2 regions of the Streptomyces sp. WMMC940 genome follow, and region 1 is predicted to be linked to the other one. Evidence: predicted binding sites of a transcription regulator. Region 1 holds the regulator's gene; the other holds the start of a gene.

Region 1 (14,320 bases):
CGGCGCCACTCCCGATGACGCGGCGCAGGCCGCCGCCCCCTCCGCGGACGAGGGGGCGGCCCAGGCCGGGGACGCAGCACAGACGGCCCGCACGGCCGCCGACGCGGGCCTGACGGCCCAACTGGACCAGGTCCGGACCGCGCTCAACGAGCGCACGCTGGACCTGCAGCGGCTGCAGGCCGAGTACCAGAACTACCGCCGTCGGGTGGAGCGGGACCGGATCACGGTCAAGGAGATCGCGGTCGCGCAGCTCCTGACCGAGCTCCTGCCGGTGCTCGACGACATCGGCCGGGCCCGTGAGCACGGCGAACTGGTCGGCGGCTTCAAGTCGGTGGCGGAATCGCTGGAGACCGTCGCCGCCAAGATGGGGCTGCAGCAGTTCGGCAAGGAGGGCGAGCCCTTCGACCCGACGGTCCACGAGGCCCTGATGCACAGCTACGCGCCGGACGTCACCGAGACGACCTGCGTGGCGATCCTGCAGCCGGGCTACCGGATCGGCGAGCGGACCATCCGGCCGGCGCGGGTCGCGGTGGCCGAGCCGCAGCCGGGGGCCCAGCCCAAGGAGCAGGCGGCCGAGCAGGCGACGGACGAGGAGAGCGGTGGCCCGGACGAGGGCTGACGCAGACGGCAGGCACCGGAAGGAGGGACGTCGATGAGCACGAAGGACTTCGTCGAGAAGGACTACTACAAGGTCCTCGGCGTCCCCAAGGACGCCACCGACGCGGAGATCAAGAAGGCGTACCGGAAGCTCGCGCGCGAGAACCACCCGGACGCCAACAAGGGCGACGCGAAGGCCGAGGAGCGCTTCAAGGAGATCTCCGAGGCCAACGACGTGCTCGGCGACCCCAAGCGGCGCAAGGAGTACGACGAGGCGCGGGCGCTCTTCGGCAACGGTGGTTTCCGGGCCGGTCCCGGAGCCGGAGGAACGTTCAACTTCGACCTGGGCGACCTCTTCGGGGGCGCCCAGGCCGGGGGCGCCGGCGCCGGCGGCTTCGGCGGTGGACTCGGGGACGTCTTCGGCGGCCTGTTCAACCGCGGGGCCGGTACGGGGCCCCGTACCCAGCCGCGCCGCGGCCAGGACATCGAGTCCGAGGTGACGCTCAGCTTCACCGAGGCGGTGGACGGGGCCACGGTCCCGTTGCGGATGTCCAGCCAGCAGCCCTGCAAGGCCTGTTCGGGCACCGGCGACAAGAACGGCACGCCCCGGGTGTGCCCGACCTGCGTCGGCACCGGCCAGGTCTCGCGCGGCGGCAGCGGGTCCTTCTCGCTGACCGACCCGTGCGTGGACTGCAAGGGCCGCGGGCTGATCGCCGAGAACCCCTGCGAGGTCTGCCACGGCAGCGGTCGCGCCAAGTCGTCCCGGACCATGCAGGTCCGCATCCCCGCCGGGGTGAGCGACGGCCAGCGGATCCGGCTGCGAGGCAAGGGCGCACCGGGCGAGCGCGGCGGACCGGCCGGCGATCTGTACGTGGTGGTCCACGTCGGGGAGCACCCGGTCTTCGGGCGCAGGGGCGACAACCTCACCGTCACGGTGCCGGTCTCCTTCACGGAGGCCGCGCTCGGCGGCGAGGTGAAGGTCCCGACCCTCGGCGGGCCTCCGGTCACCCTGAAACTGCCCGCGGGTACGCCGAACGGCCGTACGATGCGGGCCCGCGGCAAGGGCGCCGTCCGCAAGGACGGCACCCGGGGCGATCTGCTGGTCACGGTTGAGGTCTCGGTGCCCACGGAACTCGGCGACGAGGCGCGTGAGGCACTGGAGGCGTACCGCAAGGCGACTGAGGGTCACGACCCGCGGGCAGAACTGTTCCAGGCTGCGAAGGGAGCATGACGCGATGGACGGCCGACGTCGACAGCCCGGATTCGGTGGCAGGGCCTATGAACTGACCGAAGAGACGCCGGTGTACGTCATCTCGGTGGCGGCTCAGCTGTCCGGGCTGCACCCGCAGACCCTTCGACAGTACGACCGCCTCGGTCTGGTCTCCCCGGACCGCACGGCGGGGCGCGGCAGGCGCTATTCGGCGCGGGACATCGAACTGCTCCGCCAGGTCCAGTCCCTGTCCCAGGACGAGGGCATCAACCTGGCCGGAATCAAACGCATCATCGAGCTGGAGAACCAGGTGGCGGCGCTGCAGGCCAAGGTCGCGGAGCTGTCCGCGGCGGTCGAGGGCGCCGCGCTGGCCATGCAGCAGCGGGAGGCCCAGGTGCACGCGTCGTACCGGCGCGATCTGGTGCCCTACCAGGACGTGCAGCACACGAGCGCGTTGGTGGTGTGGCGGCCGAAGCGGGACGGCTGAGCGTTCCCGCCGGGCCGTGGCGCACGGGAGTCGGCGGAGGGACCGGGAGGTGTGGACCTCCCGGTCCCTCCTCACGTCCGCTCCGGGCCGCGGACCCGGCGGGGGCGGAGCACGGAGGCTCGTACGCCCTCCCGGATCCCGGGACCGCTGTGGGCCGGTCCAGGTGTCGGCTCGCCCGTCGGGTCGAGCCGGACTCCCGTGAGCGGGCCGCCAGGCGGTGGCCCCGACGAAGGCGTGTACGCGGGAGGGGCCGCGCGGCAGCGGCCCCCGCCGGGCGCGATCCGTGCCGGCCCGCCGTGGTCGTTCCCCCGCCTTACCGGCGTTCCCGGACCGCGATGCAACGTGCACCGGCAACAGGCTGAGCTCCACGGCGAGCGTCGGGAGGGCCGGGTCACGGGTGCCCACCGTGATGTGCGGCCGCGGTTTCCTTGCCGAGGGAGCGGACGATGCGCACCGACGGAAGGCCGGATCCGGCCACTTCGACGACGCCCGCGGTGCGGTCGAGCCGGACGGCGGGGCCGGAGTCGGTCCGGTCCGTGCTCAGTGATCCTGCTCCAGGATGCCGGACTGGGCGATGAGATAGCCGAGTTGGGCCCGCGAGCCGCTGCCGAGGGCGGAGGCGAGCTTGGCGATGTGGGTGCGGCACGTGCGGACGTTCATCCCGAGACGGCGGGCGATGGCCTCGTCCACGTGGCCCTCGACGAGGAGTTTCGCGATGGAGCGCTGGACGCCGCTGACGCCGTCCGGCTCGGGGGCGTACGCGACGACCTGGTCGTCCCAGGCGACGCCGTGGAGCCAGAACTGCTCGAAGACCCCGACGAGGTACTGCACGAGACCCTCGTGGCGCAGCTCCAGGGCGACCCTGCGGTCGCTGCGAGCCGGGATGAAGGCCACCTTGCGGTCGACGATGATGAGCCGGTCGATGATCTCCTCGAGGGTGCGGAACTCAGCGCCGTAGGGGGCGACCCGCTCCACGTAGGCCATGGTGGCCGGGTGGTGACGGGCCGTGTGCTGGTACAGCGTGCGCATCGAGACGCCCCGGTCGACGAGCATCCCCACGCGCCGCAGCCCCTCCTGGAGGGTGGCCGGCCGGCGGCCGCTGCCCGGCTGCACCGTCAGCAGTTCCTCCCGGCACTCCGCGATGACCCGGTCCAGCGTCGCGTTGATGAGGTGGAGTCCCTCGAGGACGGTGATCGCATGTGTCGTGGACGGATCGTGTGCGTTCAGCGTCATGAATGGCTCGAACGTCTCCGCCAGTGAGATGGTGAGTCGTCTCCGCTCCTGGATCTCCCGCTCTATGGGGTGCATCAGCTGGTGCAGGGCGACGGACGGCGGAACCGGACGAAGCCACTCGGTGTCGTCGGGGTCGGGGCGCAACATGCCCAGATCCATGAGGCACGGGGCGTCGGTCACCTCCGACCGGGCTATGCGGCCACTGCGCAGAGCGGACGCATACAGGTTTTTCCCGGCCTCGCACAGCTCGTCGTGACTGTGCTTATCTCCCCCATCGCCCTGTTTTGTCTCCATATGCACCCCCCTCAGGGTCCTGAATTACAGGAACATGATGCCTGGCCGCGCTGGTGAAGGCGTTCGGAGTGAGCCATCGTTCTAGACGCGGGGGGAGGTAGTGATTAATAGAGGTGGAGATCGGCCATGACCAGGATGGTTCGTGCACTGTGCGCTATAGCCGTTGCGGCTGCTCTCGGCGGTCTCGCGGCGAGCGGTGAGCCGACGTGGGAGTCGGCGCCGACGACGGTGACCGCGTCTCCGGGCGAACCCACTTGGGAGAGCGCGCCGGCGGACGCGGACGCATGAGCATGCCCCCGGACGATCGTGTCTTCCGGCGGGAGATGGCGACCGCTTACCGATCCGGGTGGCACTTCATCGATCTCGTCACGGCAATCCCCCACCGTGGCGACTCGCTGATGGTCACCCTCTTCGGGGAACCGATCGTCGTCGCCCGCGAGGACGACGAGGACGTCCGCGCCTACCGGTGCCTTCGCCGGCCCCGCGGGGCCCCACGCCCCGTCCGCTGTGCCATCCGGTACGGCATGATCTTCGTCAATCTCGACCAGCGTGACCACCAGCTGGTCGAGCGCGAGACCACCACCGCCACCCCCCGCAGTGCCTGAGCGATTCCCCCGTCGTTCAAGATCGCTCAGGCGCTTCCCCCACACAGCGGCGCCATCGTGGACCTGAAACACGATGGCGCCGCTGTGCTGTGCGCGGAAACGCGGCGGCGCCGCCGTGCCGTGCGCGTGCGGCGGACGCGCGCCCGCTAGGCCCGGCCCATCGCGCGGGTCAGGGCGATCTCGATGACCACGCGGTCCGGGTTCGGTGACGGCGTGCGGCCGTAGCGCTCCGCGTAGCGGGCGACCGCGTCGGCGACGGCCTCCGGGTCCGTGCGGACGGTGGCGCGGCCCTCGAGCGTGGCCCAGCGGCCCTTGTCCACCTGACAGACCGCGACGGCGGCCCCCTCGGGTCCGGCGGCCAGCACATTGGCGACCTTGCGGCTGTTCTTGTTGGTGATCACCCGGGCGACGCCCTTCCCCCCGCCCCCCGGGTCGTACGTGACACCCACCGCCACGACGTGCGGAGTGCCGTCGGGGCGGGGAGTGGTGAGCGTGCACATGTGGTACTCGCGCCAGAAGCCGAGAAAGGACTCGTGGGGGTGGCTGGGGTCGATGGCCATGCCCCGGAACCTACCCGGGGGACTGCGCGTCGACGAATCGGGGGAGGAGGGGAGACCTGGAGATACTTGAGCGGAACCGACTCAACTTTGTGTACCGTAGATGAGTCAGGGCGATACGCAGTCGAGGCGAGGAGGAGAAGCCGCACGTGGACGCCGAGCTGACCAACAGGAGCCGGGACGCGCTGAGTGCCGCGACCACCCGGGCCGTGTCCGAGGGACACGCGGACCTGACCCCCGCGCATCTGCTGCTGGCGCTGCTCGCGGGCCAGGACAACGAGAACATCACCGACCTGCTGGCGGCCGCCGACGCCGACCAGGCCGCGGTACGGTCGGGAGCGGAGCGGGTCCTCGCGGACCTGCCCAGCGTGACGGGATCGACCGTCGCGCCGCCGCAGCCCAACCGCGAGCTGCTCGCGGTCATCGCCGACGCCGACCGGAGGGCCAAGGAGCTCGGGGACGAGTACCTCTCCACCGAGCACCTCCTCATCGGCGTCGCGGCCAAGGGCGGACGGGCCGCCGAGGTGCTCTCCGGGGAGGGCGCCACCGCGAGGAAGCTGCAGGAAGCGTTCGAGAAGGCACGAGGAGGGCGCCGGGTGACCACGCCCGACCCCGAGGGTCAGTACAAGGCCCTGGAGAAGTTCGGCACCGACTTCACGGCCGCGGCCAGGGAGGGCAAGCTCGACCCCGTCATCGGCCGCGACCAGGAGATCCGCCGGGTCGTCCAGGTGCTCTCCCGCCGCACCAAGAACAACCCCGTGCTGATCGGCGAGCCCGGCGTCGGCAAGACCGCCGTCGTCGAGGGACTCGCCCAGCGCATCGTGAAGGGCGACGTACCGGAGTCCCTCCGCGACAAGCGGCTGGTCGCCCTCGACCTCGGCGCCATGGTCGCCGGCGCCAAGTACCGCGGCGAGTTCGAGGAGCGGCTCAAGACCGTCCTCTCCGAGATCAAGGAGAGCGAGGGCCAGATCATCACCTTCATCGACGAGCTGCACACCGTCGTGGGCGCGGGTGCCGGCGGCGACTCCGCCATGGACGCCGGCAACATGCTGAAGCCGATGCTCGCCCGCGGCGAGCTGCGCATGGTCGGTGCCACGACCCTCGACGAGTACCGCGAGCGGATCGAGAAGGACCCGGCGCTGGAGCGCCGCTTCCAGCAGGTGCTGGTCGCCGAGCCCACGGTCGAGGACACCATCGCCATCCTCCGCGGCCTCAAGGGCCGCTACGAGGCCCACCACAAGGTGCAGATCGCGGACAGTGCCCTGGTGGCCGCCGCGACGCTCTCCGACCGCTACATCACCTCCCGCTTCCTGCCCGACAAGGCCATCGACCTCGTCGACGAGTCCGCCTCCCGGCTGCGGATGGAGATCGACTCGTCCCCGGTCGAGATCGACGAGCTGCAGCGCTCCGTCGACCGGCTGCGCATGGAGGAACTCGCGCTCTCCAAGGAGACCGACGAGGCGAGCGTCCAGCGGCTGGAGAAGCTCCGCCGCGACCTCGCCGACAAGGAGGAGGAGCTGCGCGGGCTGACGGCGCGCTGGGAGAAGGAGAAGCAGTCCCTCAACCGCGTCGGCGAGCTCAAGGAGAAGCTCGACGATCTCCGCGGCCAGGCCGAGCGGGCCCAGCGCGACGGCGACTTCGACACCGCGTCCAAGCTGCTGTACGGGGAGATCCCCGCGCTGGAGCGGGAGCTGGAGGCCGCCAGCGAGGCCGAGGCCCGACAGGAGGCCGCCAAGGACACCATGGTCAAGGAGGAGGTCGGCCCGGACGACATCGCCGATGTCGTCGCCTCCTGGACCGGCATCCCGGCCGGACGGCTGCTGGAGGGCGAGACGCAGAAGCTGCTGCGGATGGAGCAGGAACTGGGCAGGCGGCTGATCGGCCAGACCGAGGCCGTGCAGGCCGTGTCCGACGCCGTACGCCGCTCCCGGGCCGGAGTCGCCGATCCCGACCGTCCCACCGGCTCGTTCCTCTTCCTCGGCCCGACCGGCGTCGGCAAGACCGAGCTGGCCAAGGCACTCGCGGACTTCCTCTTCGACGACGAGCGCGCCATGGTCCGCATCGACATGTCGGAGTACGGCGAGAAGCACAGCGTGGCGCGGCTCGTCGGTGCCCCGCCCGGGTACGTGGGCTACGAGGAGGGCGGCCAGCTCACCGAGGCGGTCCGCCGCCGCCCGTACAGCGTGGTGCTGCTCGACGAGGTGGAGAAGGCCCACCCCGAGGTCTTCGACGTCCTGCTGCAGGTCCTCGACGACGGCCGGCTGACCGACGGGCAGGGCCGGACGGTGGACTTCCGCAACACCATCCTGATCCTGACCTCCAACCTCGGCAGCCAGTACCTGGTGGAGCCGCTGACCGGCGCGGAGGAGAAGAAGCAGCAGGTCCTGGAGGTCGTACGGGCCTCGTTCAAGCCGGAGTTCCTGAACCGGCTGGACGATCTCGTCGTCTTCTCGGCCCTGGACAAGGAGGAGCTGGCGCACATCGCCGAGCTCCAGATCGCACGGCTCGCCAAGCGGCTCGCCGAACGCCGGCTCACCCTGGACGTCACCCCGGAGGCCCTGGAGTGGCTGGCCGACGAGGGCAACGACCCGGCCTACGGTGCGCGGCCGCTTCGCCGGCTGGTCCAGACGGCGATCGGCGACCGGCTCGCCAAGGAGATCCTCGCCGGAGAGGTGAAGGACGGCGACACGGTCCGCGTCGACCGCGCGGACGGCGGCCTGATCGTGGGTCCGGCACAGTGAGCCACGCCCGGGTGGGGTTGCCAGCCCCCGCCCGGGATGGGGGAGGATGGCCGTATCCGTACGAAGGGAAACACCCGGTGAGCATCGACCCGTCCTCGATTCCGAACTTCGGGGGCCAGCCCCAACCTCAGGCCGCGTCAGGACCGGCGGGCCCGGTCGTCCCCGACCAGGACCTGGTCAAGCAGCTCCTCGACCAGATGGAGCTGAAGTACGTCGTCGACGACGAGGGTGACCTCGCGGCGCCGTGGGAGGAGTTCCGCACGTACTTCATGTTCCGCGGCGAGAACGAGCAGCAGGTCTTCTCGGTGCGGACGTTCTACGACCGTCCCCACGCGGTCGAGGACAAGGCCCAGGTCCTCGACGCCGTCGACGACTGGAACCGCCGCACGCTGTGGCCGAAGGTCTACACGCACACCCACGAGGAGGAGGGGCAGCCCACGACCGTCCGCCTCATCGGCGAGGCCCAGATGCTGATCGGCACGGGCGTCAGCCTCGAGCACTTCGTCTCGTCGACGGTCAGCTGGGTGCGCGCGGCCATCGAGTTCGACAAGTGGCTGGTGGAGCAGCTCGGCCTCACCCCGGCCGGGGAGTCGGCGGACGAGAAGCCCGCCGACGGCGCCTGAGCGGACCGGCGGTCCGAGCGCCCCGACGAACAAGGGCACGGCGGTGGTGGGTGCACCCCCGCGGGGTTCACAGCGCCGTCGGTGCGACGGTCAGGTACGTCCCGTAGCAGAACGAGAGCCCGGCCAGGGCGACGATCACCGTGATCGCCGCCCTGGGCCGGGCTCTTGTCAGTGCGGCGGCCAGCGGCAGCAGCAGCGGGAAGGCCGGCAGCAGAAAGCGCGGCTTGGACTCGAAGAAGCCGGAACCGCCGACCGTGATCAGCACCAGCACCCCCGTGTACACCAGCAGCGGCAGCGGCGGCCGGTCCAGTACGAAGAGGGCGAAGAGCAGGACGCCGGCCCCCGCGATCACCAGCGCCATCGGGAAACCGAAGAACGTCGGTGCGGTCACCATGCTGCGGATGACCTTCAGGGATCCGAGGCCCATGTCGAAGCGCGAGGTCCAGCCGCTCTGCACGGCGAAGTAGCCGCCGAGCACATCGCCCTTGCGCACCCCGACCCACAGCACGTAGCCCAGCCAGCCGGCGGGCGCCAGCGCGGCGGCGGCCCAGACGGGCGCCCGGCCGCCCCTCGTGGCCCGCCGCCTCCACAGCTCGCAGCCGGCCACCACGCAGACGGCCGCGGCGACCGCGATGCCGTTGGGCCGGGTCAGCCCGGCGAGCCCGGCCAGCGTTCCGGCCCACAGCCAGCGGCCGGTCACCAGCGCGTACAGCGACCAGGCGGCGAACGCCGTGAGCAGCGGCTCGGTGTAGGCCATGGACAGGACGACCGCGTGCGGCAGCAGCCCCCACAGCAGCACGACGAGGGTCGCGAGCCCGCGGCCGTGGAGCCGCTCGACGACCGCGTAGATGCCCCATGCCGCCAGGCCCGCCGCGGCCCACGACAGCGCCAGTCCCGCGGTGCCTCCCGTGACCGGCAGCACGGACGTGACGGCCCGGATCAGTCCCGGGTAGAGCGGGAAGAAGGCGAGGTCGGACTGGACGGCCCCGTCCGGCCAGTACACCGTGCGGCCGTAGCCGTTCGCGGCGATGCCGATGTACCACTTGGAGTCCCACGAGGTGGCGAGCAGCGCCCGCGGCGACCGGCCGACGTGCCACGCCCACAGGGCCACCACGACCGTGCCGGTCAGCCGCGCGGCCGCGAACAGTCCCAGGGCGGGGGCCGCCCGGTGGAGCGCCGCGCGCGGGCGGGAAAGGGACCGGTCGTCGGCGGACGCTGCCTTGTCGAAGGTCTCGGCGAACAGGGGGCACCTCCGTGCGCGCGGGTGCGGTCACCCCGACCTTCGGCGGTGCGCGCGCGGTGCGCGACCGCTGGCAGCCGCCCGGGTGGATCGCCCGCACGGGCGGGTCGGACACGCGTGTCGCCGTGACAGCGGACGGCCCGGACGCTAGGGCCGTCCCGCAGGGATTGCGGGGCAGCCCTCGGGGCGGGTTCCGAGGGGTTCGACCTCGACGAACCGCGCCCGGATCCCGAGGCGGACGCCCGCTGACGAGGGAGCCCGAGCCGGCGGGTGGGACGGCGCCGAGGAGCCGCCGCGGGCCCGGGGTCCGCACGCTACGAGCGAGCCGGGCGGCGTGAGTTCAGGGCGCGAGCCCCTTCAGTCGGGAGACGGCCTCCTCCAGGACGTCGGCGCTCTTGCAGAACGCGAATCGCACGGACGGCGCCCCGGCGTCCCTATGTCGTGCGGCAGGCCCCGCTGCGGATCTCCGGCACCGGCGGTGAGCGGGCCGCACCACCTGTACGGACCGGTCTGCGGGCCGTACCGCCGGGCTCGGTGACGCGGCACTGTCCGTCGTATCCTGACCACACACGGGAAGGAGCCGTCCATGAGCGTCGACGCGATCGTGCACACCGAGTTCCCCAAGGGGTACACGGTCCTGTTCGGGGCCGACGGAAAGGTGATCATGACCCCGCAGAGCGAAGAGCACTCCAGCACCATCAGGTCGATGCAGATCGACTCCGCTCTCGCCCTCGGCCGTCACGCGAAGGTCACCTCCGATGTCTACATCGACTTCCCCGCCGACGAGAACTCCGCCCCCGACCTCGCGATCCTGCGCGAGGACGCACGCAAGGAAGGCAAGCGCTACAGCTTCGAGGACGTCCTGCTGATCTCCGAGGTCGTCTCGACCTCCTCCGCACGCAAGGACTACGACGACTGCACCGCGAAGTACGGCCGCTACGGCATCCCGATCTACCTGGTCGTGGACCCCTACGCCCAGGAAGTCGTCCTCCACACCCAGCCGACCGCCACCGGTTACATCGCCGCACACACCCACAAGTACGGCACGGGCAAACTCCCCATCCCCCTGGCCGACGGCCGCACGTTCACCCTTGACCTCGACGAACTCCCGCGCCCGGATCCCGAGGCGGACGCCCGCTGACGAGGGAGCCCGAGCCGGCGGGTGGCTCGGACGGCGCCGAGGAGCCGCCGCGGGCCCGGGGTCCGCACGCTACGAGCGAGCCGGGCGGCGTGAGTTCAGGGCGCGAGCCCCTTCAGTCGGGAGACGGCCTCCTCCAGGACGTCGGCGCTCTTGCAGAACGCGAATCGCACGAACGGCGCCCCGGCGTCCCTGTGGTCGTAGAAGACCGCGTTGGGGATCGCCACGACCCCGCAGCGCTCCGGCAGGGCGCGGCAGAACGCGAAGCCGTCCGACTCCCCGAGCGGCCGGATGTCGGTGGTGACGAAGTACGTCCCGGCGGGCCGGTACACCTCGAAGCCGGCCGCCGCGAGTCCCGAGCTCAGCAGGTCCCGCTTGGCCCTCAGGTCCTCCCGCAGCCCGTCGAAGTACGCGGCCGGGAGCGCGAGCGCCTCGGCGACCGCGTACTGGAACGGGCCCGACGAGACGTACGTGAGGAACTGCTTGGCCGAGCGGACCGCCGTGACCAGCGGCGCCGCGGCGGTCACCCAGCCGACCTTCCAGCCGGTGAACGAGAACGTCTTGCCCGCCGAGCCGATGGTCACGGTGCGCCCGCGCATCCCCGGGAAGGTCGCGACCGGCGTGTGCTCGCCCTCGAAGACCAGGTGTTCGTACACCTCGTCGGTGACGACCAGCAGATCGCGCTCGACCGCCAGTTCCGCGACGGCCGCGAGTTCGTCACGGGTGAGGACGGTGCCGGTCGGGTTGTGGGGGGTGTTCAGCAGGATGACGCGGGTGCGGTCGGTGACGGCGTCGCGCAGTTCGTCCAGGTCCAGCGCGTAGGCCCCGTCCCGGGGCCGGAGGGTGACGGGCACGCGGGTACCGCCCGCCATGGCGATGCAGGCGGCGTACGAGTCGTAGTACGGCTCCAGGGCGATCACCTCGTCGCCGGGTTCGACGAGGGCGAGCAGCGAGGCCGCGATCGCCTCGGTGGCGCCGGCGGTGACCAGCACCTCGGTGTCGGGGTCGTACCCGAGGCCGTACCGGTCCCGCTGGTGGGCGGCGATCGCGGTGCGCAGCTCGGGCACGCCGGGGCCGGGTGGGTACTGGTTGCCGCGGCCGTCGCGCAGCGCGCGCACCGCCGCCTCCCGCACCACCTCGGGGCCGTCGGTGTCCGGGAAGCCCTGGCCGAGGTTGATGGAGCCGGTGCGCACGGCCAGCGCGGACATCTCGGCGAAGATCGTCGTCCCGAACTCGGCGAGGCGGCGGTTGAGCAGCGGCCGGGGGCCCGGTGCACGTCCTGGAGCTGTCATGCCGGCCATCCTGCGCGGAACCTCTGGACTAGCTCAAGTCCGCTTTGGGCCGTGCGGGCCGGGGGCATTCCCCAGGCACGCCGGAAGCAGCCTCGCTTCGGGGGGACGAAGGAAGGTGAGGTCAATGATCGGACTCGTGATCGCCATCGGGGTGATCGTCGTCATCGGGCTCGTGGTGGCGGCGTCGAACGGCAGACGCGGGGGGCGCTCGCGCCGCGGAGGTGGCGGAAACAGCTGGTGGGCCGGCGGAAGCGGCGGTTCCTCCTGCGGCGGGGGCTCGTCCTGTGGCGGAGGGTCCTCGTGCGGCGGCGGTGGCGGTGGCTGCGGAGGCGGCAACTGATCACCACCCGTACGACGGTGGGGCGGCTGACACGGGGCAGCTCGGCCCGCCGGACCGGGGGCGCCCGGGCGGAGCGAACTCCCGCCGGGCGCCTTCCTGTTGACGGGCGATGCACTTATCCGCCGTTGTTGTGCACTTCCTCCATGGGTTTCTGTTGAACAGTTGAACCGTAAGGCCCCCCAGGGGATGGAATGCACGTCAAGTTGGGTAAAAGCACTGTGGACGCCGCGCACTTCATGGTTCCCTCGCTGTTGAGAACATCCAGCCCTCGGACCGTCTGTGGACCCGAGTCGGCAGATCCCCCACCCTCCCTGTGCTGCCTCCGGGGCGCCCCGGTCCACCCGTCACGCGTGTTTGCGGAGCCGACCCATGCTCACGACCCTGAAGACCTCCTATACCGACACCCGCGCGGCCGATCTGGCCTGGGCGCTGGGCCGGGAGCCGCTGCCCGCGCTGGCCGAGCTCGATCTGGAACTGGCCGGCACCAAGCTGCAGTTGAGACTTCTGGGCGCCTCGCACCAGGTGCTGCTCGAAGGGGAGCACGGCACCTGCTCCGAGACGGTGGCGTGCATGCCCGGCCGCAGCACGCCGCTGCCGCTGGGCGTGGCACGGCGGCTCGGGCGCTGGGAGTACGAGTTCGCCGCGCGTGTCGAGACGTTGTCCGAGGGCTCCTTCGCGGGGCGTGCGCAGGAGTTGCTGGCGCTGGTGGCCGACCATCCGCACGGACTGGCCGGCACGTTCCCCGGCTCGCCGCACGCGTTCACGGCGATGGTCGCCCAGGAGGTGGACGGCCAGATGCGGTGGCGGACCTGGCACGCGTACCCGCAGGAGGGGCAGCTGGTGGTGACCCGTACCCATGTCGGCGCGCGCGTGCCCGTCCGGCGCTGATTCCAACCGTCACCACGGCATTTCGGGGCAGTTGCACCCGTGTGGGTGACAGTTCGGCATGGATGAGTGACGTAGCGTTACGGCATGATCGACCAGCCTGTGTCAGCACCGGTGCGGGGCGGGGCGGGGCCACCGCCCGTCCGCCCGGACGCGGGCCGGTTCCTCGTCCTCCTCGTGGTCTTCGTCTGTGCCGCCTGCGGTCTGGTGTACGAGCTGGAGCTGGTCGCCCTCGCCTCGTACTTGATCGGCGACTCCGTCACCCAGGCGTCCGTCGTCCTCTCCGTCATGGTCTTCGCGATGGGTGTCGGCTCGCTCCTCGCCAAGCGGCTGCGCTGCCACGCCGCCGTCGGCTTCGGACTGGTGGAGGCGGCGCTCGCGCTGATCGGAGGCTGCTCGGCCCTGGTGCTGTACGCGGCGTTCGCCTGGCTGGGCGAGGCCCGCTACGCGCTGGTGGCCTTCTCACTCGCGATCGGGGTGCTGATCGGCGCCGAGATCCCGCTGCTGATGAGCCTGATCCAGCGGGCGTCCCGGCGCGACGGCCGGGGCGAGGAGGACGCCGCGGGCACGGTCGCCGACCTCTTCGCGGCCGACTACGTCGGCGCGCTCGTCGGCGGTCTCGCGTTCCCGTTCCTGCTGCTGCCGTGGCTCGGCCAGCTGACCGGTGCGCTGCTCACGGGCGCGGTGAACGCGGTGGCGGGCGGGGCGCTGGTGCTGTGGCTGTTCCGGCGGGACATCTCGCCACGGTCGAGGTGGTGGCTGCTCGGGGCGAATCTGACCGTCCTGGCCGTGCTGGCCACCGCCACGGCGCTCGTCGCCGACTTCGAGGCCGCGGCGCGGCGGGCCGTGTACGGCGAGCCGGTGCGGGTGGCCGTGCACACCGGGGTGCAGGAGGTCGTCCTGACCGGCGCGGAGGACGGGCCGGTCGACCTGTTCCTGGACGGCAGGCTGCAGATGAGCGGCGGGGACGGGGACCGGCACCACCGGGCGCTGGTGGGTCCCGCGATGCGCCGGGGCCCGCACGCGCGGGTGCTGATCCTCGGCGGCGGCGACGGGATGGCGGCGCGCGAGGTGCTGC
Region 2 (14,320 bases), 1.1 Mb from region 1:
CGGTTCCGCCGCGCACCGGCCCGGCCTACGCTCAAGGTCATGTTCGCCGCATACGCCGCCCGCATCGACCGCGACCAGCCGCTGAACGGCCTGGAGCTGGGTGACCGCCCGGCCCCCGAGGCCCGCCCCGGCTGGACCACCATCAACGTCAGGGCCGCCTCCCTCAACCATCACGACCTGTGGTCACTGCGCGGAGTGGGCCTCGCCGAGGACAAGCTCCCGATGATCCTCGGCTGCGACGCCGCCGGCGTCGACGCGGACGGGAACGAGGTGGTGCTCCACTCGGTCATCGGCCAGAGCGGCCACGGCGTCGGCCCGGACGAGCCGCGCTCCATCCTCACCGAGAGGTACCAGGGAACCTTCGCCGAGCAGGTCTCCGTCCCGAGTTGGAACGTCCTGCGCAAGCCGAAGGAGCTGTCCTTCGAGGAGGCCGCGTGCCTGCCGACCGCCTGGCTCACCGCCTACCGCATGCTCTTCACCAACGCCGGCGTCCGGCCGGGTGACTCCGTGCTCGTGCAGGGCGCCGGCGGCGGTGTCGCCACCGCCGCTATCGTGCTCGGCAAGGCGGCCGGACTGCGCGTCTTCGCCACGAGCCGCGACGAGGCCAAGCGCAAGCGCGCCGTCGACCTGGGTGCGGTCGAAGCGTTCGAGCCGGGCGCCCGGCTGCCGCAGCGCGTGGACGCCGTGATCGAGACCGTCGGCGCGGCCACCTGGTCGCACTCGGTCAAGTCGCTCCGCCCCGGCGGCACTCTGGTCATCTCCGGTGCGACGAGCGGCGACCGGCCCCCGCACGCCGAGCTGACCAGGATCTTCTTCCTGGAGCTCAAGGTCGTCGGTTCCACGATGGGCACCAGGGACGAGCTCGAGGACCTGCTCTCCTTCTGCGCCGCGACGGGTGTGCGGCCGGTGATCGACGAGGTGCTGCCGATGGACCGGGCGCGTGAGGGCTTCGAGAGGATGGCCTCCGGGGAGCTCTTCGGCAAGATTGTCCTGACGAATCCTTGATGCTCCGTCAGCTCCGCTGATGGGATCTCCGGCACCGCCGATCCGCGTCGTGCCGGAGGTCCCGTATGCGCCGCCCACTTCGGGGCGCGCCGGCCCGCGTCGGTGGACGGCGCAGCCCGAAACGGCGCTCGCGCGGGCCGTGCCGTGACCACGTGCGAGCAGGCGTGGCGCAGCGCGGCGCTCAGCCGCCCCCGCGGAGCAGCGCCGCGATGTGCACGGCCGCCGTCGACAAGAGGCGCCGGGCCTCCACCAGTTGGGAGGCCGTCACCCCATGGTCGCGTGCGGCGTCGCGGACGTCGTCACGGAAGCGGTCCAGAAGGCGTTCGAGGTCGCGGGCCGGGTCGCCGGACTCCGCCGTGTCCTTCGCCCATTCGGGGCCCGCACCGGCCGGTTCCGGCTTGCCGTACGGCGGCCACGCCGTGCCCCGGGCGGCCAGTCCCCCCAGCTGCGCGGTGAGTTCGGACAGCCCCTCCCGCACGCCCGTCGGCCAGTCGCCGCGGGCGAAATGCCCCTGGACCTGGTCCTGGACCTGGCGGGCGATCCGCTGGACCTCGTCCCGCGCCCGGTCCTGCGCCTCCCTGGCCTGGCGGCGGGCGTTCTGCGCCTCCTCGCGGGCGCGGCGCGACTCGTCCTTCGCCCGGCGCGCCTGCTCCTTCCACTCCTGCTTGGCGCGGCGCAGTTCCTCCTTCGTGGCCTGCCAGGCGTCGTCGGCACCCGCGCCGCCCGGGCCGGTGGCACCCCGGCTCTCCGTCGCGGCCGCGCGCATCTCGCTGCGCAGCTTGCCCGCCGCGCCGCGCACGTCGTCGCGGATCTCCGCGGCCAGTTCGGAGACGGACTCGCGGATCTCGAGTTCGAGGTCGGCCAGTTCCCCGCTGCGGCCCGCGAGTTCCTCCCGTCCGGCGTCGGTGATCGAGTACACCTTGCGCCCGCCCTCGGTGGCGTGGGTGACCAGACCCTCCGCCTCGAGTTTCGCCAGGCGCGGGTAGACGGTGCCGGCGGACGGAGCGTAGAGCCCCTGGAAGCGTTCCTCCAGCAGGCGGATGATCTCGTACCCGTGGCGCGGGGCCTCGTCGAGGAGCTTCAGCAGATACAGGCGGAGCCGGCCGTGGGCGAATACGGGGGGCATGTCAGAGGGCCTTTCCTGTCTCGTCCTCGAACGGTTCGTCCGCCCGGGGCGGGCGGCGCAGGAGGGCGATCGACCCGGACACGGTGGTGGCCCGCAGGGAACCGCTCCCCGCGCCGAGCGTGCCGGTGATCTTCTTGGCGCCCCATTGTCCGCTGACGCGCAGGTCCTCGAAGGCGTTCGAGACCGCGCCGCTCGCGGTGTTGGCCTCGACGCGGGCGTCCGCGGGGTGCGGCAGCCGGATGGCGACCTCGCCGGAGACGCTGGTGAGGCGGATGTCCGTGGGCGTCCCGTCGAGGTCGATCGCCATGTCGCCGCTGACGGAGTCGGCCCGTACGGACGAGCCCGCGCCCTCGATCACGGTCAGGTCGCCGGAGACGGAGTGGAAGCGCAGGTCGCCGGTGACGGCCTGGGCCTCCAGGCTGCCGGAGACGGTCTCGGCCCGGACGGTGCCGGACAGCCCCACGAGCGTCGTGTCCCCGCTGACGCCCCGCACGTCCGTGCGCCCGCGGATCCCGGAGACGACCGCTCCCGCGCCCACGACGCCGACCTCGACGGCCGCGTCGGCGGGCACGGCGAGGGACACCACCGCGTGGCGGTGCCACCCCTTGCGGTCGAGCAGCTTGAGGAAGCCCTTCCAGGGCACGTCGTCGTAGGCGACCGAGACGGTGGAGCCGGTCCTCGTCACCACCAGCGGCGGGCCCTCGATCTCGGAGACCTCCAGCCGGGCGGAACTCTCGTCGGTGCCGACGACGTTCACCGTCCCGTTGACGATGCGCACGTTGAGGGACGTCACGGGCTCGTCGAAGGTGAGCTTCGTCGGCTCGGCGACTTCCCACGTCGAGTCGGGCATGGTGCTGACCTCCCGGGCCTGCGTGGAACGCAACATATCGCGTCTTCTGAATGACACGATATATCGCGGCCCTCGGAAGTCAAGGGGTGCTCGGGCGCAGACGTGGCGGCGAATGCGGGCAAAGTGCCCTAGCGTGAGGCGTATGGACGCCACTTCCGCAGGAGCTCTACTGCTCTGCCGGGCCGAGTACGACGTCATCCGGCCGTCGGTCCCTCTGCTGCGGGAGCCGTTCCTCCTCGCTCCGGCCGGCCGGGGCTGGAGCGTGCTCGTCCCGGACGGGAAGCCGTGGCCGAGCGGTGCGGAACCCGTCGACCGGGTGCTCTCCGGCTGGGCCACGGCCCTCGCCGTCGCCACCAACCACCCCGTGCTCGCCCTCTGGTGGGACGCGGACCGCTCCGGTCTCACGCTCGCCACCGGGTTCCGCCGCCCCGTCGGCTACGTCTGGCTCGCGGACGGCACACCGGCGGGGGAGGACGAGGCGATGCACACCTTCGCGGCCCGGCTCGGACTCGACCCCGTCCTGGACCTCCAGGCCCTGGAGGCGCTGACCCGACCCGACGCCGACGCCGACGCCCGAGCCCGGCTGCTCGGGCTCACCGCCGTCCTGTCCCGTGCCGGTCTGGCCCTGCCCGAGGGCGTGGCACCGGGCGCCGAGCCGGACGGCATCCGGACCGCGGCCCGCGCCGCGGCCGTACGGGAAGAGGCCGCGGCGGGCAAGGGGCGCGGGCACACCGCGCACGCCCTCCGGCACCGGCCGCCGGGTCCCGGGATCCCGGCCATCGCGCAGATCGCCGCGGGCTTCCCCCTGACCGTCTGGGGACTCGCCCGCCGAAGCGCGGGGTGGACGGTCGCCGGGGCGGTCCTGCTCGCCCACGGCGCCCTGGCGCTGGCCCGCGACCGCGGGCCGGCGCGGTGACGGCCCGGACGGTCACCGCCGTTCCCCGCTACTCCTCGTCGTCCTCGTCCTCGTCGTCGAGGCGCGCCAGCCAGGTGGCCAGCCGCTCGACCGGCACCTCGAAGTCCGGGTTGAGATCCACGAACGTGCGCAGCTGCTCGGCGAGCCACTCGAAGGTGATCTCCTCCTCGCCGCGCCGCTTCTCCAGCTCCTCGATGCCACGGTCGGTGAAGTACATGGCCACCAGCCTAATGCGCCCCGGGCGGCGGTCCGACCGGCGCCGTCCGCCGCACCGGGACCGGTGGGGCGGACGCTCCGGCCGGACCCGCGGGCGGCCCGGCGACTGCACCGCGGCAAGAACGGCACGGCCGCCGTGGACCCCGGGGACGGCCGAGGCGGCCGAGCCGAACGGCTCGCGGCGGGCCCACACGTCGCCGTCCACCGTCTGCAGACGCCGGAGGGCGCGGCCCGCGATCGCTCGCGGGCCGCGCCCTCCTTCCCGTGCGCACCGCCTCAGCGGTGTCAGGCCTCGAAGACCTCGTTGACCAGCTGCTGCTGCTCCGCCTGGTGCCGCTTCGCCGAGCCCACCGCCGGGGACGACGAGTGGGGGCGGGAGATGCGGCGCAGGCGCTCGCCGTGCGGGATGTCCGCGCCGACCGCCAGGTCCAGGTGGTCGATCAGGTTGAGGGCGATGAACGGCCAGGCACCCTGGTTCGCCGGCTCCTCCTGGACCCACAGGTACTTCTCGGTGTTCGGGAACTTGGCGATCTCGGCCTGCAGTTCCGCACCCGGCAGCGGGTACAGACGCTCGAGGCGGATGATCGCCGTGTCCGTGGCACCGCGCTTCTGCCGCTCGGCCTCGAGGTCGTAGTAGACCTTGCCGGAGCAGAAGACGACCTTGCGGACGTCCGCCGCGTTCACCGCTCCTGAATCGACCGCGGTGTCGCCGATGACCGGGCGGAAGCCGCCGGTGGTGAACTCCTCCACCTTGGACGCCGCGGCCTTCAGACGCAGCATCGACTTCGGGGTGAAGACGATGAGCGGCTTGTGGTGCGGGTTGTGGACCTGCCAGCGCAGCAGGTGGAAGTAGTTCGACGGCAGAGTCGGCATGGCGACCGTCATGTTGTTCTGCGCGCACAGCTGGAGGAAGCGCTCCGGGCGGGCGGACGAGTGGTCCGGTCCCTGGCCCTCGTAGCCGTGCGGCAGGAGCAGCGTGACGCCGGAGGTCTGGCCCCACTTCTGCTCCGCGGAGGAGATGAACTCGTCGACGACGGTCTGCGCGCCGTTGACGAAGTCACCGAACTGGGCCTCCCACATGACCAGCGACTCCGGGCGGGCCAGCGAGTAGCCGTACTCGAAGCCCATCGCCGCGTACTCGCTGAGCAGCGAGTCGTAGACGTTGTAGCGGGCCTGGTCCTCGGACAGGTAGAGCAGCGGGGTGTAGTCCTCGTTGGTCTCCTGGTCCACCAGCACCGCGTGGCGCTGGCCGAAGGTGCCCCGGCGGGTGTCCTGGCCGGCGAGCCGGACCGGGGTGCCCTCCATCAGCAGCGAGCCGATGGCGAGGGTCTCGCCCATGCCCCAGTCGATCGTGCCGTCCTCGACCGAGGCCGCGCGGCGCTGGAGCTGCGGCAGCAGTCGGGGGTGGACGGTGATGTTGTCGGGGACGTTGACCTGGGACTCGGCGATCCGCTTGACGACCTCCTGGGAGATCCCCGTGGTGACGGACACCGGGAACTCGGCCTGGGCGTCCGGGACATGGGCCGGGGCCGGGTGGCTGGTGGCCTCGCGGACCTCCGCGAAGACCTTCTCCAGCTGGCCCTGGAAGTCCTGCAGCGCCTGCTCTGCCTCTTCCAGCGTGATGTCGCCGCGGCCGATGAGCGACTCGGTGTAGAGCTTGCGCACCGAGCGCTTCTTGTCGATCAGGTTCACCATCTGCGGGTTGGTGAACTGGGGGTTGTCGCCCTCGTTGTGACCGCGGCGGCGGTAGCAGATGAGGTCGATCACGACGTCCTTGTTGAACGTCTGGCGGAACTCGAAGGCGAGCCGCGCCACACGGACGCACGCCTCCGGGTCGTCGCCGTTCACGTGGAAGATCGGAGCCTCGATCATGCGGGCCACGTCGGTCGCGTACATCGACGAACGCGACGACTCCGGGGCGGCGGTGAAGCCGACCTGGTTGTTGATGACGATGTGGACCGTGCCGCCGGTGCGGTAGCCGCGCAGCTGCGACATGTTCAGGGTCTCGGCGACGACGCCCTGGCCGGCGAAGGCCGCGTCGCCGTGCAGGGCGACCGGCAGGACGGTGAAGTCCGTGCCGCCCTTGTTGATGATGTCCTGCTTGGCGCGCACGACGCCCTCGAGGACCGGGTCGACGGCCTCCAGGTGCGACGGGTTGGCGACCAGCGACACCTTGATCTGCTCGCCGTCGAGGCCGGTGAAGGTGCCCTCGGCGCCCAGGTGGTATTTCACGTCGCCCGAGCCGTGCATCGACTTCGGGTCGAGGTTGCCCTCGAACTCGCGGAAAATCTGGGCGTACGACTTGCCGACGATGTTCGCCAGGACGTTCAGCCGGCCGCGGTGGGCCATGCCGATGACGACCTCGTCGAGGCGGGACTCGGCCGCCGAGTCGATGACCGCGTCGAGCAGCGGGATGACGGACTCGCCGCCCTCCAGCGAGAAGCGCTTCTGGCCGACGTACTTGGTCTGCAGGAAGGTCTCGAAGGCCTCCGCCGCGTTCAGCCGGCGCAGGATGCGCAGCTGCTCCTCACGCTCCGGCTTGGCGTGCGGGCGCTCCACGCGGTCCTGGATCCACTTGCGCTGCTTCGGGTCCTGGATGTGCATGAACTCGATGCCGGTGGTGCGGCAGTACGAGTCGCGCAGGACGCCGAGGATGTCGCGCAGCTTCATCATCGACTTGCCGCCGAAGCCGCCGACCGCGAACTCGCGCTCCAGGTCCCACAGGGTGAGCCCGTGCTCGGTGATGTCCAGGTCGGGGTGCTTGCGCTGGCGGTACTCCAGCGGGTCGGTGTCGGCCATGACGTGGCCGCGGACCCGGTAGGAGTGGATCAGCTCGAAGACCCGGGCGGCCTTGGTGACGTCGTCGTCGTGCGAGGCGTCGATGTCCTTGAGCCAGCGGACCGGCTCGTAGGGGATGCGCAGCGCCTCGAAGACGTCGTCGTAGAAGCCTTCCTCGCCGAGGAGGAGGTTGGCGACGATCCGCAGGAACTCGCCGGAAGCGGCGCCCTGGATGACCCGGTGGTCGTACGTCGAGGTCAGGGTCATGACCTTGGAGACGCCCAGCTTGTTCAGGGTGTCCTGGGAGGTGCCCTGGAACTCGGCCGGGTAGTCCATCGAGCCGACACCCATGATCACCGACTGTCCGGGCATCAGCCGCGGCACGGAGTGGACGGTGCCGAGGCCACCGGGGTTGGTGAGCGAGACGGTGACGCCGCTGAAGTCGTCCATCGTCAGCTTGTTGCTGCGGGCGCGGCGCACGATGTCCTCGTAGGCCTGCCAGAACTCGAAGAAGTTCATGGTCTCGGCCTTCTTGATGGCCGCGACGACGAGCTGCCGGTCGCCGTTCGGCTTCACCAGGTCGATGGCGAGGCCGAGGTTCACGTGCGGGGGCTTGACCAGGACGGGCTTGCCGTCCTTCTCGCCGTACGACCAGTTCATCGACGGCATGGCCTTGATCGCCTGCACCATCGCGTACCCGATGATGTGCGTGAAGGAGATCTTCCCGCCGCGGGCGCGCTTCAGGTGGTTGTTGATGACGATCCGGTTGTCGAAGAGCAGCTTCACCGGGACGGCGCGGACGGACGTGGCCGTCGGCAGCTCCAGCGAGGCGTTCATGTTCTTCGCGACCGCGGCGGAGGGGCCGCGCAGCGGCAGCATCTCCGGGCCGTCGGGAGCGCCGGCGGCCGGTGCGGCCTTGGCGGCGGGCTTGGCCGGAGCGGCGGCGGGCTTCGCGGGAGCGGCGGGCTTCGCCGGGGCCGGTGCCGCGGCGGCGGGCTTCGCGGGGGCGGCCGGCGTCCGGGCCGGTGCCGCGGGAGCCTGGGCGGCGGGGGCCGCGGGAGCCGGAGCCTGTGCGGTGCCCGGCGTCTCCGTGGCCGTCGCGGCCGGCGCCGCGGGGGCGGCCTCGCCGCCCGGCTTGTAGTCGGCGAAGAAGTCCCACCAGGCGCGGTCGACCGAATTCGGGTCCTGGAGGTACTGCTGGTAGATCTCGTCGACGAGCCACTCATTGGCCCCGAACGCGGCGGCGGGGTTCTTCCCCTGCCCGTCGGGGTCGGTCGAAGTACTCGAGTTACTGGGGGACTGAGACGACACGGCGGCAACCGCCCTCTTCCGCTTCACAAGGTGATGGACAGCGGAAATAAAGGCTACGCCTACGCGGCGGGGAGGTGCAGGCCGGGCGTGGTCATCGTCGCCTAAGTCACACCTGACAGCCGGTTTCGGCGTAGGAAATGGCGGGAAACAAACGTGGTTCCCCTGCGGACTGGGTACGGCGGAACGCGGCTGCGGCCCCGCGGGCCGCACCCTTGTCCTGCTCCCCGGACACATGGACGCAGGACGCGCCTGTCCGGTTCGCCACGGGCTTCGCTCCTCTTCGAACCCTACGTCAACCGCGTGCCACGGGGTTTCCCGGAAGAGTGACCCGGATGCGGCAGCCTCGTGTCGATTCGGCCACGCCGATGCGGCCGCCGTGCAACTCCACCGCCCAGCGTGCGATCGCCAGGCCCAGACCCGTGCCCCCGTCACTGCCCGAGCCCTGCTTCGACGGGGCGATGCCCCGGTTGAAGCGTTCGAAGACCTTGTGCCATTCGGACTCGGGGATCCCGGGACCTTCGTCCTGGACCTCCAGGTCCAAGGACTCGGCCTGGAAACCCCTGCGGGCACGGACCGTGACCCTGCCGTGCGGAGGGGAGTGCTTGACCGCGTTGTCGATGAGATTCGCCACGACCTGGTGCAGCCGCTCGGCGTCCGCGTGCGCGGTCAGCTCGGGCGGGAAGACGTCCAGGTGCAGATGGACGTCCTTGCGGGTGTGGCTGCCGGATCCGGAGGACAGCCTGCGCTGCCCGGCGGCCAGGTTGGCCTCCTTCAGCACGCCGGACAGATAGGGCCAGACCTCGAAGCGCCGGGCCTTGAGCGTCACGACGCCGTTGTCCAGCCGGGAGAGGTCGAGCAGAGTCTCGACCAGCCGGGACAGCCGCTCCGTCTGCTGCAGCGCGGTGCGCATCGTCTCGGGGTCGGCCGTCGAGACGCCGTCCACGACGTTCTCCAGCACCGCGCGCAGCGCCGCGATGGGCGTGCGCAGCTCGTGCGAGACATTGGCGACGAGCTCCTTGCGGTGCTGGTCCACGGCCTCCAGGTCGTCCGCCATGCGGTTGATCGTGGAGGCGAGGTCGCCCAGCTCGTCACGGCGGCCGTCGCCCCGCACCCGGCGGGTGAAGTCGCCGTGGGAGATCGACTTCGCGACGGTGTTCATCTCGTCCAGCGGAGCGGTCAGTCCGTGCGCCACGAACTGGGTGATCAGCAGCGTGGTGATCATGGCGAAGACCGTGATGTAGCGCAGCTCCGCCCCGGTGCGGAAGGCGACCAGCGCCAGCCCGGTCGTGATCAGCACGGCCGCGACGACCAGGGCGCCGAGCTTGGTCTTGATCGAGATCTCCACCGCCCGCAGCCGGGACCGGAGCCGGCTCCGCCGGATCATGGCGCCGGGCTCTCCAGGGCGTACCCGACACCGTGCACGGTACGGATCCGCTCGGCGCCGATCTTGCGGCGCAGCGCCTTGATGTGGCTGTCGACCGTGCGGGTGCCGGAGGCGTCCGCCCAGTCCCAGACCTCGGCGAGCAGCTGCTCGCGGGAGAGGACCGCACGCGGGGTGCCGGCCAGGCACACGAGCAGGTCGAACTCGGTCGGCGTGAGGTGCACGTCCTCGCTCCGGACGCGGACGCGGCGCTGGGCGTGATCGATCTCCAGCTCACCGAGGCGCAGAATGCCGCTGCGGGGCGTCACGGCGGCCAGCGCGGCGCGCTCCACCCGGCGCAGCAGGACGTGCACCCGGGCGGCCAGCTCGCGCATGGAGAACGGCTTGGTCATGTAGTCGTCGGCGCCCACGCCGAGCCCGACCAGCATGTCGGTCTCGTCGTCGCGGGCGGTGAGCATGAGTACCGGGACGGGCCGCTGCGCCTGCACCCGGCGGCACACCTCGAGGCCGTCGAAGCCGGGCAGCATCACGTCGAGGATCATCAGGTCCGGCTGCCAGGCCTCCGCGACGTCGACGGCCGCGGGGCCGTCGGTCGCGGTCTGGACGAGGAAGCCCTCGGCGCGCAGACGGGCCGAGATGGCGTCGACGATGGTGGTGTCGTCCTCGACGACCAGCACCCGGCGCTGGGCACTTCCGGTCGGCTGTGCCGCCGCGCCGTTGCTGCTGGTGTGTGTCTGCTCCATCGCCCCGCCCCTGTCGCGCACTGCGAGCTGCGTGTAGATCGGTGTGTCAGGTAGGCAGCGTAAAGGCACCGACCAGGTCCCGGCTACGCAGGGCGAACTGCCAGGTGGACCACGTCAGGTACGCCTCGGGCAACCGGGATCTCTTCGGTTCTTACCCCGCTGAATCCGGCATTCCGCAATGAGTCCTCGAAATTCCGGGAAGGCTGCGCCGACCAGACGGCGAGGACTCCTCCGGGCGTCAAACACCGTGCACAGGCAGCCAGTCCGACCGGCGAGTAGAGACCGCCGTTGTCCTCGGTGACGGTCCAGTCCGGGCCGTTGTCGATGTCGAGGCAGAGCGCGTCATACGTGTCCGAAGTGTTATGGAGGTGGCCCACGAGGTCCGTGTGCAGGACGGTCGTGCGCGGATCGGCCAGTGCCGCCGCGGAGATGCGCTCCAGCGGGCCCGACGTGTGCCAGTCGATGATCGCCTGTTCCCGCTCGGCGACGGCGATCCGGGACCAGCCGGGCTCGGCGGCCGCGCGGGCCAGGGAGAAGCCGACCCCCAGTCCGCCGATGAGTACGGACGGGTCCGGCCGTCCGCCGAGGGCCTCGTACGCGGCGTCCATGAGGAGCCGCTCGGAGCGGCCGTCCGATGTGTCCATCAGGAAGCAGCCGTTGGCGATGATCTCGTGGATATCCCCGTCGGGGCCGCCGCGTTCGCGCAGGACGACCTCGCCGTACGGTCCTGAGCGCCGGTCGAGGGTCCGTGGGGCGGCGGCATGGCTGAGGGGCTCCATGGCCCCCCAGGCTAGCGCCGCTTCGGGCGCCGTCCGCCGTTACGAGGGGGCGCCCCCGTCTGTCCGGTGGATTTCGGCCGGCGCGGCACGAGTGCTGTGACCGGGCGGCCGAGTGGCGCAGGTCATGGACGGGTGCGGAATGATCGCGCTGCCCGGGCGGGGTCGGTGAGGTTGACCGGTACCGGGCCGGCCGGCGCCGGCCGGTGGCCCCGGCGGGACCGAGGACGAGGGCGGCCGGGACGGGGGAGGTTTCGTCCGTGCGACGGCTCCGGGCGCCGGAATCCGCTCGGGCGGCTCGGAACCGGGGCGGACGGGCGCGCCGGGCCGGAGGGGCGCCCGCGGCCGGCGAGCGCGTGCCCCGGCGTTCGTCCGTGCGCTCAGGCTCCCCCCGGCCCTCGCGGCGCGTCGTTCACCTTCTGGTGCCGCTCGTCCCGCTCGGAACTCGCTGTACGGCCGGTACGGCGACCGGGCCACCGCCTCCGCCCTGCTGCGCGGTTCGAGCACGGACGTCGGCCGTCCGGCGACGGTGCCGCTGCTGGTGGCCGGCGGCGCGGCTGCCCGTGCCCTCGGGCCGCCGGTGCCGCCGGCCGGTCAGGACCGCGCCGAGGGCGGCCGTGGCGGTGCGTAGTACACGCTGACCAGCGGGGCGATCACCCGCCACCCCTGTGACTCGTACAGCGCCCGCCCGTCGGGTGTGCCTCCGAGCACGCCGGAGGTGGCGCCGCGCTCGGCGGCCGCGTGCTGCAGCGTGCGCATCACCAGCGAGCCCAGTCCCCTGCGCCGGTGCTCGGCGGCCGTCTCGATCTGGTCGACGACGGCCGTGGTGCCGGCCGTGGCGATCTGCCCGCGGGCCGCGAAGGCGCCGTCCGCGGTCGTGATCAGGACACGTGTGACGCCGTCCCTCGTCCAGGCGCGCAGCCGGTGCCCCTCCGGCGGGGCGGGGGGTGGCGTGGTCCGCCGCGCCAGCGGCGCCGTCATCAGGAAGCCGGGCTCGTCGGGCGTCCAGTCCGGCCCCAGCCACTCCAGGACCCGCTCCTCCTCCTCGAACACCTTGAGCCACCGGCCGGGCACCCCGGCCGAAGCGGCGACCTTGCGGACCGCGGCCTCGCTGTTGTCGGTGAGCACGTGGCGCGTGGTGTGCCGGGGGAGCCCGACGTCCACCGTGAGGCCCCAGGGCTCGGCGACGGGCTCCGCCGCCCCGCGGGAGACGACCCAGCCGTCCACCCAGGCCCGAATGGCCTGTGTAAGAGATGCACTCGTCATTCGCTCATTACATCCGGTCGGTCGTCGGATGCGCCAGGTGGTATCGCTCACGGCGAACGCCCCCAGGGGAACATCGGCGACTCCCCCCGCATTGAGTCCGTGTAACTCAACTTGACTGCCGAAGGGGAGATCATGGCCTCGACGCCCGCACCGCTCACCCTGCCTGTGCTGCCACTCGACGACGAGGTCGTGCTGCCGGGGATGGTGGTACCGCTCGACCTGTCCGACAACGACGTACGGGCCGCGGTGGAAGCCGCCCAGGCGGCAGCCCGAGCGGAGCCCGGAAAGCCGAGGGTGCTGCTCGTCCCCCGGATCGACGGCACCTACGCCGCGACCGGCGTGCTCGGCACCGTCGAGCAGGTGGGACGGCTCTCCGACGGAGACCCCGGTGCCCTGATCAGGGGCCACAGCAGGGTGCGCGTCGGAGCCGGCACGACCGGCCCCGGTGCCGCCCTCTGGATCCACGGCACCCTCGTCGACGAGACCCTGCCCGACCCGCTGCCGGGCTCGGTCACGGAGCTCGTGAAGGAGTACAAGGCCCTCGCCACCAGCTGGCTGCGCAAGCGCGGAGCCTGGCAGGTCGTGGACCGCGTCCAGCAGATCGACGACGTTCCCGCGCTCGCCGACAACGCCGGCTACTCGCCCTTCCTGAGCATCGCGCAGAAGGTCGAACTGCTGGAGACCAGCGACCCGGTCGCCCGGCTCAGGCTCGCCACCGAGCAGCTCCGCGAGCACCTCGCCGAACAGGACGTGGCCGAGTCCATCGCCAAGGACGTCCAGGAGGGCGTGGACAAGCAGCAGCGCGAGTTCCTGCTGCGCCGCCAGCTGGACGCCGTGCGCAAGGAACTGCGGGAGCTGGGCGGCGAGTCCGCGGGCGACGAGTCCGACGACTACCGCGCCCGCGTCGAGGCCGCCGAACTCCCGGAGAACGTCCGCGAGGCCGCCCTCAAGGAGGTCGAGAAGCTCGAGCGGTCCAGCGAACAGAGCCCCGAGGGCTCCTGGATCCGCACCTGGCTCGACACCGTCCTCGAACTGCCGTGGAACGAACGCACGGAGGACGCGTACGACATCCGGGGCGCCAAGGCCGTCCTGGACGCCGAGCACGCGGGCCTGGACGACGTGAAGGAACGGATCACCGAGTACCTGGCGGTCCGCAAGCGGCGCTCCGACCGCGGGCTCGGCGTGGTCGGCGGCCGGCGCGGCGGCGCGGTCCTCGCGCTCGTCGGCCCGCCCGGTGTCGGCAAGACCTCGCTCGGCGAGTCCGTCGCCCACGCGATGGGACGCGAGTTCGTCCGCGTCGCCCTCGGCGGCGTCCGGGACGAGGCCGAGATCCGCGGCCACCGGCGCACCTACGTCGGCGCGCTGCCCGGCCGGATCGTCCGTGCAGTCAAGGAGGCCGGGTCCATGAACCCGGTGGTCCTGCTCGACGAGATCGACAAGGTGGGTTCCGACTTCCGCGGGGACCCGGCGGCGGCGCTGCTCGAGGTCCTGGACCCGGCGCAGAACCACACGTTCCGCGACCACTACCTGGAGGTCGAGCTCGATCTGTCGGACGTGGTGTTCCTGGCCACGGCCAACGTCCTGGAGGCCGTCCCGGAGGCGCTGCTCGATCGGATGGAGCTGGTCAGGCTCGACGGCTACACCGAGGACGAGAAGGTCGTCATCGCCCGCGACCACCTGCTCCCGCGCCAGCTGGAGCGGGCCGGCCTGGAGCCGGGCGAGGTGACCCTGGACGAGTCCGCGCTGCGCAGGCTGGCGGGCGAGTACACCCGCGAGGCGGGCGTGCGGAATCTCGAGCGCGCGGTGGCCAGGCTGCTGCGGAAGGTCGCGGCCCAGCACGAACTGGGCGAGCGCGCCCTTCCGTTGACGGTCACCGACGGCGACCTGCGCGCGCTGATCGGCCGTCCGCACCACGTGCCCGAGTCCGCCCAGGACCCGGCCGAGCGCCGCAC

What was found. Region 1 encodes HspR, which represses chaperone genes until heat shock. Its sites were predicted from a motif close to TTGAGNNNNNNNNNCTCAA; they were not measured.
Region 2: lon (endopeptidase La) is a predicted target of HspR. The motif match lies at 12,460-12,478, and genes of this name have one in related genera.

Annotation. Positions count from the first base shown of each region.
Region 1 is NZ_JAPZBC010000001.1:3,522,101-3,536,420, reverse strand. Features, by position in the region: gene grpE (nucleotide exchange factor GrpE) at 1-619, shown strand, start outside; gene dnaJ (molecular chaperone DnaJ) at 653-1,828, shown strand; gene O7595_RS15440 (heat shock protein transcriptional repressor HspR) at 1,833-2,294, shown strand; gene O7595_RS15435 (helix-turn-helix transcriptional regulator) at 2,835-3,686, opposite strand; gene O7595_RS15430 ((2Fe-2S)-binding protein) at 4,106-4,426, shown strand; gene O7595_RS15425 (pyridoxamine 5'-phosphate oxidase family protein) at 4,573-4,986, opposite strand; gene clpB (ATP-dependent chaperone ClpB) at 5,133-7,724, shown strand; gene O7595_RS15415 (YbjN domain-containing protein) at 7,802-8,347, shown strand; gene O7595_RS15410 (hypothetical protein) at 8,415-9,590, opposite strand; partial or broken gene O7595_RS33855 (aminotransferase class I/II-fold pyridoxal phosphate-dependent enzyme) at 9,928-10,026, opposite strand; gene O7595_RS15405 (Uma2 family endonuclease) at 10,174-10,728, shown strand; gene O7595_RS15400 (pyridoxal phosphate-dependent aminotransferase) at 10,824-12,017, opposite strand; gene O7595_RS15395 (hypothetical protein) at 12,142-12,357, shown strand; gene O7595_RS15390 (DUF2617 family protein) at 12,727-13,245, shown strand; gene O7595_RS15385 (polyamine aminopropyltransferase) at 13,330-14,320, shown strand, end outside.
Region 2 is NZ_JAPZBC010000001.1:2,376,625-2,390,944, reverse strand. Features, by position in the region: gene O7595_RS10320 (zinc-binding dehydrogenase) at 40-1,005, shown strand; gene O7595_RS10315 (PadR family transcriptional regulator) at 1,187-2,131, opposite strand; gene O7595_RS10310 (DUF4097 family beta strand repeat-containing protein) at 2,133-2,981, opposite strand; gene O7595_RS10305 (hypothetical protein) at 3,124-3,897, shown strand; gene O7595_RS10300 (DUF6104 family protein) at 3,926-4,114, opposite strand; gene O7595_RS10295 (multifunctional oxoglutarate decarboxylase/oxoglutarate dehydrogenase thiamine pyrophosphate-binding subunit/dihydrolipoyllysine-residue succinyltransferase subunit) at 4,399-8,202, opposite strand; gene O7595_RS10290 (HAMP domain-containing sensor histidine kinase) at 8,495-9,586, opposite strand; gene O7595_RS10285 (response regulator transcription factor) at 9,583-10,326, opposite strand; gene O7595_RS10280 (spermidine synthase) at 10,410-11,105, opposite strand; gene O7595_RS10275 (GNAT family N-acetyltransferase) at 11,697-12,368, opposite strand; gene lon (endopeptidase La) at 12,501-14,320, shown strand, end outside.